2 linked regions of the Plantactinospora sp. BC1 genome follow. Each later gene encodes a partner of the first gene's protein in a complex. Links are inferred from orthologs where the notes say so. Each region holds a gene or a part of one and is shown on either strand. Other genes may lie near its edges.

What was found. Proteins that work in one complex are often made in the same cells at the same time.
Region 2: the proteins of secA (region 1) and secY are in contact, whole or in part, in a crystal structure (PDB 3DIN), measured with the Thermotoga maritima proteins. The link is inferred for Plantactinospora sp. BC1 from one-to-one orthologs. Residues at the interface, in WP_004082002.1 of Thermotoga maritima: Glu261, Ala262, Arg263, Lys300, Ala301, Arg302, Thr303, Ile304, Ile305, Leu323, Tyr324, Asp325, Pro326, Val329, Ser330, Tyr333, Ile336, Lys340, Phe345, Val349, Glu363, Phe364, Tyr374, Ser375, Gly376, Gly377, Glu393, Ile395, Thr482, Ser483; in WP_004081795.1 of Thermotoga maritima: Glu108, Gly109, Glu110, Glu111, Ala236, Glu237, Arg238, Arg239, Ile240, Thr241, Ile242, Gln243, Tyr244, Ala245, Arg246, Arg247, Val248, Thr249, Gly250, Arg251, Arg252, Val253, Tyr254, Gly256, Ala257, Ser258, Thr259, Tyr260, Leu261, Pro262.

What each region holds. Positions count from the first base shown.
Region 1 is NZ_CP028158.1:3,187,817-3,192,762, reverse strand. The notes cover bases 934-4,376. They hold secA (preprotein translocase subunit SecA), read left to right. Parts: upstream 934-1,317; coding sequence 1,318-4,176; downstream 4,177-4,376. Other genes in these bases: C6361_RS39200 (Rv3235 family protein), read right to left, coding at 4,322-4,376; C6361_RS13725 (GNAT family N-acetyltransferase), read right to left, coding at 934-1,146. Outside these bases: more of C6361_RS13725, read right to left, coding at 1-933; more of C6361_RS39200, read right to left, coding at 4,377-4,675. UniProt on the Escherichia coli protein: Required for protein export, interacts with the SecYEG preprotein conducting channel.
Region 2 is NZ_CP028158.1:6,031,703-6,034,745, reverse strand. Bases 1-2,882 are described here. They hold secY (preprotein translocase subunit SecY), read left to right. Parts: upstream 1-716; coding sequence 717-2,048; downstream 2,049-2,882. Other genes in these bases: map (type I methionyl aminopeptidase), read left to right, coding at 2,713-2,882; C6361_RS26405 (adenylate kinase), read left to right, coding at 2,049-2,702; rplO (50S ribosomal protein L15), read left to right, coding at 38-481; rpmD (50S ribosomal protein L30), read left to right, coding at 1-38. Outside these bases: more of map, read left to right, coding at 2,883-3,043. UniProt on the Escherichia coli protein: The central subunit of the protein translocation channel SecYEG. Consists of two halves formed by TMs 1-5 and 6-10.

The DNA of each region.
Region 1 (4,946 bases):
GCCCCGGTGGTTGAGGGCGTGCCGCGCGGTGCCCTCGAAGGTGAAGCCGGCCTTCTCCGCTACCCGGCGCGAGGCGGTGTTGCCCGTGTTGGCCCGCCACTCGATCCGGGCCAGGTTCAGGGCGGTGAAGCCCCAGACGCAGACGGCCGCGACCGCCGCCGGGCAGTAGCCCCGGCCGCGTGCCCACGGCGAGACGACGAAACCCAGGTCGGCGACGAGCGGATCGCTCGGGGAGATCCGCAGCTCCACCACCCCGGCGTACCGGTCGGACTCGTCGACGATGGCGAAGACCGCGCCGGTACCCCGTCGCCACACCGTCGGGCCGTGCTCGTGCACGAAGAACTCCGCGTCCGAGCGCTGGTACGGGTCGGGCACGGTGGTCCAGCGGATGCTCTCGGGGTCCCGGCAGGTCCGCACGATCGCGTCCAGGTCGGGCTCGTGCAGGGGGCGGAGCCGCAGCTCCGTACCGTCGGCGGGCCGGGCGAAGAGCACCGGTTGCGGCGCGGCGAAGACGGCGGTCCGGCGGGCCTCGAGCGAGCCCTTGCCGGCCGGGCCGTCGGTCGGTCCCGTGCCGTCCGGGTCGGCGGCGGCCAGGTCGTCCGGCAGCAGCGAGCCGACCCAGCCGTCCCGGACGCCGTGCGGGTGCGGGTCGGCGAGCCGGAGCCGCCCGTCGACCTGGAAGCCGGCCCGGAGCGCGACCAGCCGGGAGGCGTGGTTGCCGACCTCGGCCTGCCAGACGATCCGGCGCAGCCCCAACTCCGCGAAGGCCCACCGGCACACCGCCCGGGTGGCCCGGACCGCCACCGCCCGGCCCCGGGCCCAGGGGGCGGTCCAGTAGCCGACCTCTCCGGAGCGGAGCACCGGGTCGATGCTGATCAGCCCACAGGAACCGAGCAACTCGCCGGTGGCCGCGTCGCGGACGACGAAGGGCGCTCCGGACCCCGTCGACCAGGCCCGCGGAGCCCGCTTGGTGACGAAGTCGATCGCGTCCTCCAGCCGGTACGGGCTCGGCACGGCGGTCCAGCGCTGGATGGCCGGATCCTGGCACGCCCGGTGTACGTCCTCGACGTCCTCGGCCCGCCAGGGCCGGAGCAGCAGCCCCGCCTCGACGATCTCGACCCCGTCCGGCCTGCTGTTCTGGTTCATCGGGCCATCGTGCCGGAGGGTTCGCCCTGGGCGTAACCGGATTTACCGGCCCTCAAGGCTACTATCGGACAGAATGTCCGGTTCGCTGAACGGGAGGGGCGGCGCGACTGACGATCGGGCCGGTGATGCGCCTACGATGGTTCGGCAGACTGTCTAGGGGAGCGTTGATCCGTGTCGATTCTGGAAAAGGTCCTACGCGCGGGCGAGGGGCGCATGGTGCGCCGCCTCAAGGCGATCGCCAACGCCGTCAACTCGATCGAGGACGACTACGTCAACCTCACCGACGAGGAGCTGCGGGCGCTCACCGACCAGTTCCGGGAGCGGCTGGCCGACGGCGAGACCCTCGACGACCTGCTGCCCGAGGCGTTCGCCACGGTGCGCGAGGCGGCGTCGCGGGTGCTCGGCCAGCGGCACTACGACGTGCAGATCATGGGCGGCGCGGCCCTGCACTTCGGCAACATCGCCGAGATGAAGACCGGTGAGGGCAAGACCCTGACCTCGGTGCTGCCGGCCTACCTCAACGCGCTCTCCGGCAAGGGCGTGCACATCGTCACGGTGAACGACTACCTCGCCGAGCGGGACGCGGCCTGGATGGGCCGGGTGCACGAGTTCCTCGGCCTGACCGTCGGGGTGATCCTGCCGAACCGGCCGGCCGCCGAGCACCGGGCCGCGTACGAGGCCGACATCACCTACGGCACCAACAACGAGTTCGGGTTCGACTACCTCCGGGACAACATGGCCTGGAGCAAGGAGGACCTGGTCCAGCGCGGGCACAACTTCGCGATCGTCGACGAGGTCGACTCGATCCTGATCGACGAGGCCCGGACCCCGCTGATCATCTCCGGCCCGGCCGAGCACTCCGCCCGGTGGTACTCGGAGTTCGCCGGGGTGGTGGCCCGGCTCCAGCCCGGCAAGGACGGCGAGGGCGACTACGAGGTCGACTACGCCAAGCGGACCATCGCGGTGACCGAGCGCGGCGTCGCCAAGGTGGAGGACCGGCTCGGCATCGACAACCTCTACGAGTCGGTGAACACCCCGCTGGTCGGCTACCTGAACAACGCGATCAAGGCCAAGGAGCTCTACAAGCGCGACAAGGACTACATCGTCAACGAGGGCGAGGTCCTGATCGTCGACGAGTTCACCGGCCGGATCCTGCACGGCCGCCGCTACAACGAGGGCATGCACCAGGCGATCGAGGCCAAGGAAGGCGTGGAGATCAAGCAGGAGAACCAGACTCTTGCCACGATCACCCTGCAGAACTACTTCCGGCTCTACAACAAGCTCTCCGGCATGACCGGTACCGCCCAGACCGAGGCGGGCGAGTTCAACAAGGTCTACAAGGTCGGCGTGGTCACCATCCCGACGCACCGCCCGATGGTCCGGATCGACCGGCCCGACGTGATCTACAAGACCGAGCGGGCCAAGTTCAACGCGGTCGTCGAGGACATCGCCGAGCGGCACGCCCTCGGCCAGCCGGTGCTGGTCGGCACGGTCTCGGTGGAGAACTCCGAGGTGCTCTCCCAGCTCCTGCGCCGCCGGGGCATCCCGCACGCCGTCCTGAACGCGAAGTTCCACGCCAAGGAGGCGGAGATCATCGCCCAGGCCGGGCGCAAGGGCGGAGTCACGGTGGCCACCAACATGGCCGGCCGGGGTACCGACATCCTGCTCGGCGGCAACCCGGAATACCTGGCCAACACCGAGCTGCGGCAGCGCGGCCTGGACCCGGTCGAGCACGGCGACGACTACGCCAAGGCGCTCGAAGAGATCCTTCCGCGCTGGAAGGAGGCCTGCGACGCCGAGGCCGAGGAGGTCTCCTCGGTCGGCGGCCTCTACGTCCTCGGCACCGAACGGCACGAGTCGCGGCGGATCGACAACCAGCTACGCGGTCGGTCCGGCCGGCAGGGTGACCCCGGCGAGTCCCGGTTCTACCTCTCGCTCCAGGACGAGCTGATGAAGCGGTTCCGGGCCGGCGCGGTCGAGGCCGTGATGGAGCGGTTCAACATCCCGGAGGACGTCCCCATCGAGTCCAAGATGGTGACCCGGCAGATCAAGAGCGCCCAGGCCCAGATCGAGGGCCAGAACGCCGAGATCCGCAAGAACGTCCTCAAGTACGACGAGGTGATGAACAAGCAGCGCCAGGTGGTCTACGCCGAGCGCAAGCGGGTGCTCGACGGCGAGGACCTGAACGACCAGATCAGGCACATGATCGACGACGTGGTCACCGCGTACGTCACCGGCGCGACCTCGGACGGCTACGCCGAGGACTGGGATCTCGACCAGCTCTGGGCCAGCCTCAAGCAGCTCTACCCGATCGGTGTCACCATCGACGACATCGTCGAGGAGTCCGGCGGCGAGCGGACCAGCCTGGACGCCGACTTCCTGCTCGAGCAGCTCAAGCAGGACGCCTTCGCGGCGTACCAGCGGCGCGAGGAGGAACTCGGCAGCGAGGCGATGCGGCAGTTGGAGCGGATGGTGCTGCTCCAGGTCATCGACCGCAAGTGGCGCGAGCACCTCTACGAGATGGACTACCTCCAGGAGGGCATCAGCCTGCGGGCCTACGCCCAGCGTGACCCGGTGGTGGAATACCAGCGCGAGGGCTTCGACATGTTCGCCACGATGATGGACGGGATCAAGGAGGAGACGGTCGGCTTCCTCTACAACCTGGAGGTCCAGGTCGAGGAGGCGAAGCCGGCTCCGGCCGAGGCCGACGCCGGGCCGGCCCCGATGCAGGTGCCGACGGACTCGCCCGTGGAGATCCGGGCCAAGGGCCTGGGCCGGGCACCCCGGACCCAGGGTCTCCAGTACTCCGCACCGACCATCGACGGCGAGGCTCCGGCGACCGGCGGGGTGGCGGTCGAGCGTCCGCAGGCACCGGCGCTCGGTGTGGGCGGCCCGCCCCCGCCCGCGGCGTCCCGCCGGCCCGCTCAGGGCCAGACGGTCGGCGCCAACGCCCCGTCCCGGAACGCGCCCTGCCCCTGTGGGTCGGGCCGGAAGTACAAGCGCTGCCATGGAGCGCCCGGCGGCGCCTGATCGCCCACGCGCCTGATCGTCCGATGCCCCCGACCGTCGCTCGGCGGTCGGGGGCACCGCTGTGTCAGGCACGGCACCGGTGGCTTGGACGGTCCGGCGGGAGGTGCGCCGGCCGGGCCCGACCGAGCGCGGCGGCCGCGGCCGGTCAGAGCAGGGCCACCGAGGTACCGACCCAGCTTCCCCGGCGCCGCTCGATCCGGAACGCCATCGCCCAGGTACGCCCGGCGACCCCGACCGCGGCGGCCGCCTCGACGACTCCGGGCCGGGGTTCACAGACCCTCAGCCGGCGCAGCCGCACGGTGCGGACCGGTTGTCCGGGCCGGCGCCGGCCGGAGACCCGGCCCGTGGCGGAGGCGAGTTGCGCGACCATGCCGGCCGCGTCGGTGGGGCTGGCCAGCGCGCGCACGTGCCCGGCCGGTCGGTAGCCGTTGACGATCTCCAGGCAGGTGTCCAGGAACCGCTTCGCCGCCCGCTTCGCCTCGGGGGTCGCGCCGGCCACCGCCTCCGGGACCGGTGGTGGGGTGGTCGTCCCGGCGGCACCTGGACCGTCGGAGGCGGCTGCCCGGGCGGGGTCCGGGGCCGGGCGAGCCCTGCCGACCCTGCCCTGGTGCGTCGGAGCGGCCGCCCGCAGGCCGGCCGGGTGAGGGTGCGGAACGGGCGTGCTCACCGGGGCGGTGGGTCGGGACGAGGTCGTCGGCACGGCGAGCGGGTGGCCGATCCGGCCCGGGCGCCGACTCTCGGTCGCCGCCGGCCGGAACCGTTCGACCGCG
Region 2 (3,043 bases), 2.8 Mb from region 1 along the record:
CCGTGAGCCACCTCGTGAAGGTCGAGGAGGTCGAGTAATGACGATCAAGGTCCACCACCTGCGCCCGGCCCCCGGAGCGAAGACCGAGAAGACCCGGGTGGGTCGCGGTGAGGGCTCGAAGGGGAAGACCGCCGGTCGCGGTACCAAGGGTTCCAAGGCCCGGAAGAACATCTCGGCGGCGTTCGAGGGTGGGCAGATGCCCATCCACATGCGGCTGCCGAAGCTGAAGGGCTTCAAGAACAAGTTCAAGGTCGTGTTCCAGGTGGTCAACCTGGACCGGCTCGCCGAGCTGTTCCCGGAGGGCGGCCAGGTCGGTCCGCAGGAGCTGGTTCAGGCCGGCGCCGTCCGCAAGGGCCAGCCGGTGAAGGTTCTCGGTACCGGGGAGCTGGGCGGGGTCGCCCTCCAGGTGTCGGCGCACGCGTTCAGCGCGTCGGCCAAGGAGAAGATCACCGCTGCCGGCGGCTCGGTGACGGAGCTGTAGGACGTCGCGGTCGAGGCGCTCGCCCAGTTGATGGCAACTGGCGGGCGCCCTGACCTACTAGGGGTCCATCGATCCCGTTAACATCGGAAACGGTGAATGTTCTCCGGGTGGATCTGCCCGGGAGCGCGCCGGACTGTTAGAGTCCGATCCCAGCTATGGGTATCGGGTCGATCGCCCGACAACCACCCCGTCCCGCCATGAACCACCGGCGGCCGCCTCGCGCAGGAGGAAGAAGTTGCTCTCCGCCTTTCTCAGTGCGTTCCGCACGCCTGACCTGCGCAAGAAGCTGCTGTTCACAGTAGGCATCATCGCGGTCTACCGGCTCGGTGCGACGCTGCCCAGCCCGGGCGTCTCCTACGGCAACGTGCAGCAGTGCATCCAGACCATGGAGTCGGGTGAGGGCAACGGCGTCTTCAACCTGCTCAACCTCTTCTCCGGCGGCGCGCTGCTCTCGCTGTCGGTCTTCGCGCTGGGCATCATGCCCTACATCACCGCCTCGATCATCCTGCAGCTGCTCACCGTGGTCATCCCGCGGTTGGAGCAGCTCCGCAAGGAGGGCCAGGCCGGTCAGGCGAAGATCACGCAGTACACCCGTTACCTCACCCTCGGCCTGGGCATCCTGCAGGCCTCGGCGTTCGTGGCGCTGGCCCGTTCCGGCCAGCTCTTCAACGGGATGTGCCAGGAGTTCCCGATCATCCCGGAGGGCACCGGCCTGCCGACCTGGCTGACCGTGACCGTCCTGGTGATCACGATGACCGCCGGTACCGGTGTCGTGATGTGGCTCGGCGAGCTGATCACCGACCGCGGCGTCGGCAACGGCATGTCGGTGCTGATCTTCACCTCGATCGCCGCCCGGCTGCCCAGCGAGGGCTGGACCATCAAGAACAACAAGGGCTGGGGCATGTTCGGCCTGGTCCTGGTCCTGGTCCTGGTGGTCATCACCGCGGTCGTCTTCATTGAGCAGGCCCAGCGCCGCATCCCGGTGCAGTACGCCAAGCGCATGATCGGCCGGCGGATGTACGGCGGCACCTCCACCTACATCCCGCTGAAGGTGAACCAGGCGGGTGTGATCCCGGTCATCTTCGCGTCGTCGCTGCTCTACCTGCCGTCGCTGCTGCTCCAGTTCTTCGACCAGAACAACCTGAACAACTGGCAGACCTGGGTGCAGAACCACCTGGTGCAGCCGGACAGCCCGACCTACATCAGCGTCTACTTCCTGCTGATCATCTTCTTCACGTACTTCTACGTCTCGATCACGTTCAACCCGACCGAGGTCGCGGACAACATGAAGAAGTACGGCGGGTTCGTCCCGGGCATCCGGCCGGGCAAGCCGACCGCCGACTACCTGGACTTCATCCTGAGCCGGATCACCCTCCCCGGTGCGCTCTACCTGGGCCTGATCTCGATCCTGCCGAACTTCTTCTTCATCTGGCTGGACAGCCAGCAGTACCAGAACTTCCCGTTCGGCGGCGTCGCGGTGCTGATCATGGTCGGTGTCGGGCTGGAGACCGTGAAGCAGATCGAGAGCCAGCTCATGCAGCGGAACTACGAAGGGTTCCTGCGGTAGATGCGACTCGTTCTGGTCGGTCCCCCCGGGGCGGGCAAGGGGACCCAGGCCGAGTTCATCGCCGCCCACCTCGCCGTGCCCAAGATCTCGACAGGGGACATCTTCCGGGCCAACGTGTCGCAGGGCACCCCACTCGGTGTCGAGGCGAAGCGTTACATGGACGCCGGCAAGCTGGTGCCCGACGAGGTGACGATCAACATGGTCCGGGACCGGCTCGCCCGCCCGGACGCGGCCGAGGGCTTCCTGCTGGACGGATTCCCTCGGACGACCCCGCAGGCCGCGGCGCTGGACAAGCTGCTCGCCGATCTGGGCACCGCCCTGGATCTGGTCATGGAGCTGGTCGTCGACGACGACGAGGTCATCCGGCGGCTCTCCGGCCGGCGTACCTGCCGGGGCTGCGAGAAGGTCTGGCACATCGAGTTCGACGCCCCCTCGGTGGCGGGCGTCTGTGACCGGTGTGGCGGTGAGCTGTTCCAGCGGGACGACGACAAGGCGGAGACGATCGCCGAGCGGCTGCGTGAGTACGCCAGCAAGACCGCACCGTTGATCGACTACTACGGCGCGCAGGGCAAGCTGGTCGGGATCGACGCCACCGGGCCGGTGGAGGACGTCACCGTCCGGGCTATCGACGCCCTGCGGTCGTACGGCGGATAGGCTGGGCACCATGCGCCGACCCCAGCTGGACATCCAGCTGAAGACCCCGGAGCAGATCGAGCTGATGCGGGCTGCCGGGCTCGTCGTCGCGGCGGCCCTGGAGCGGATGCGCGCGGCCGTGGCTCCCGGCGTCTCCACCGCCGATCTCGACGCGATCGCCGAGTCGGTGATCCGGGAGGCCGGCGGCACCCCCTCGTTCAAGGGCTACCACGGTTATCCGGCCTCGATCTGCTCCTCGGTCAACGAGCAGATCGTGCACGCCATCCCGGCGCCGACCCAGGTGCTCCGGGACGGCGACCTGATCTCCATCGACTGCGGGGCGATCCTCGACGGCTGGCACG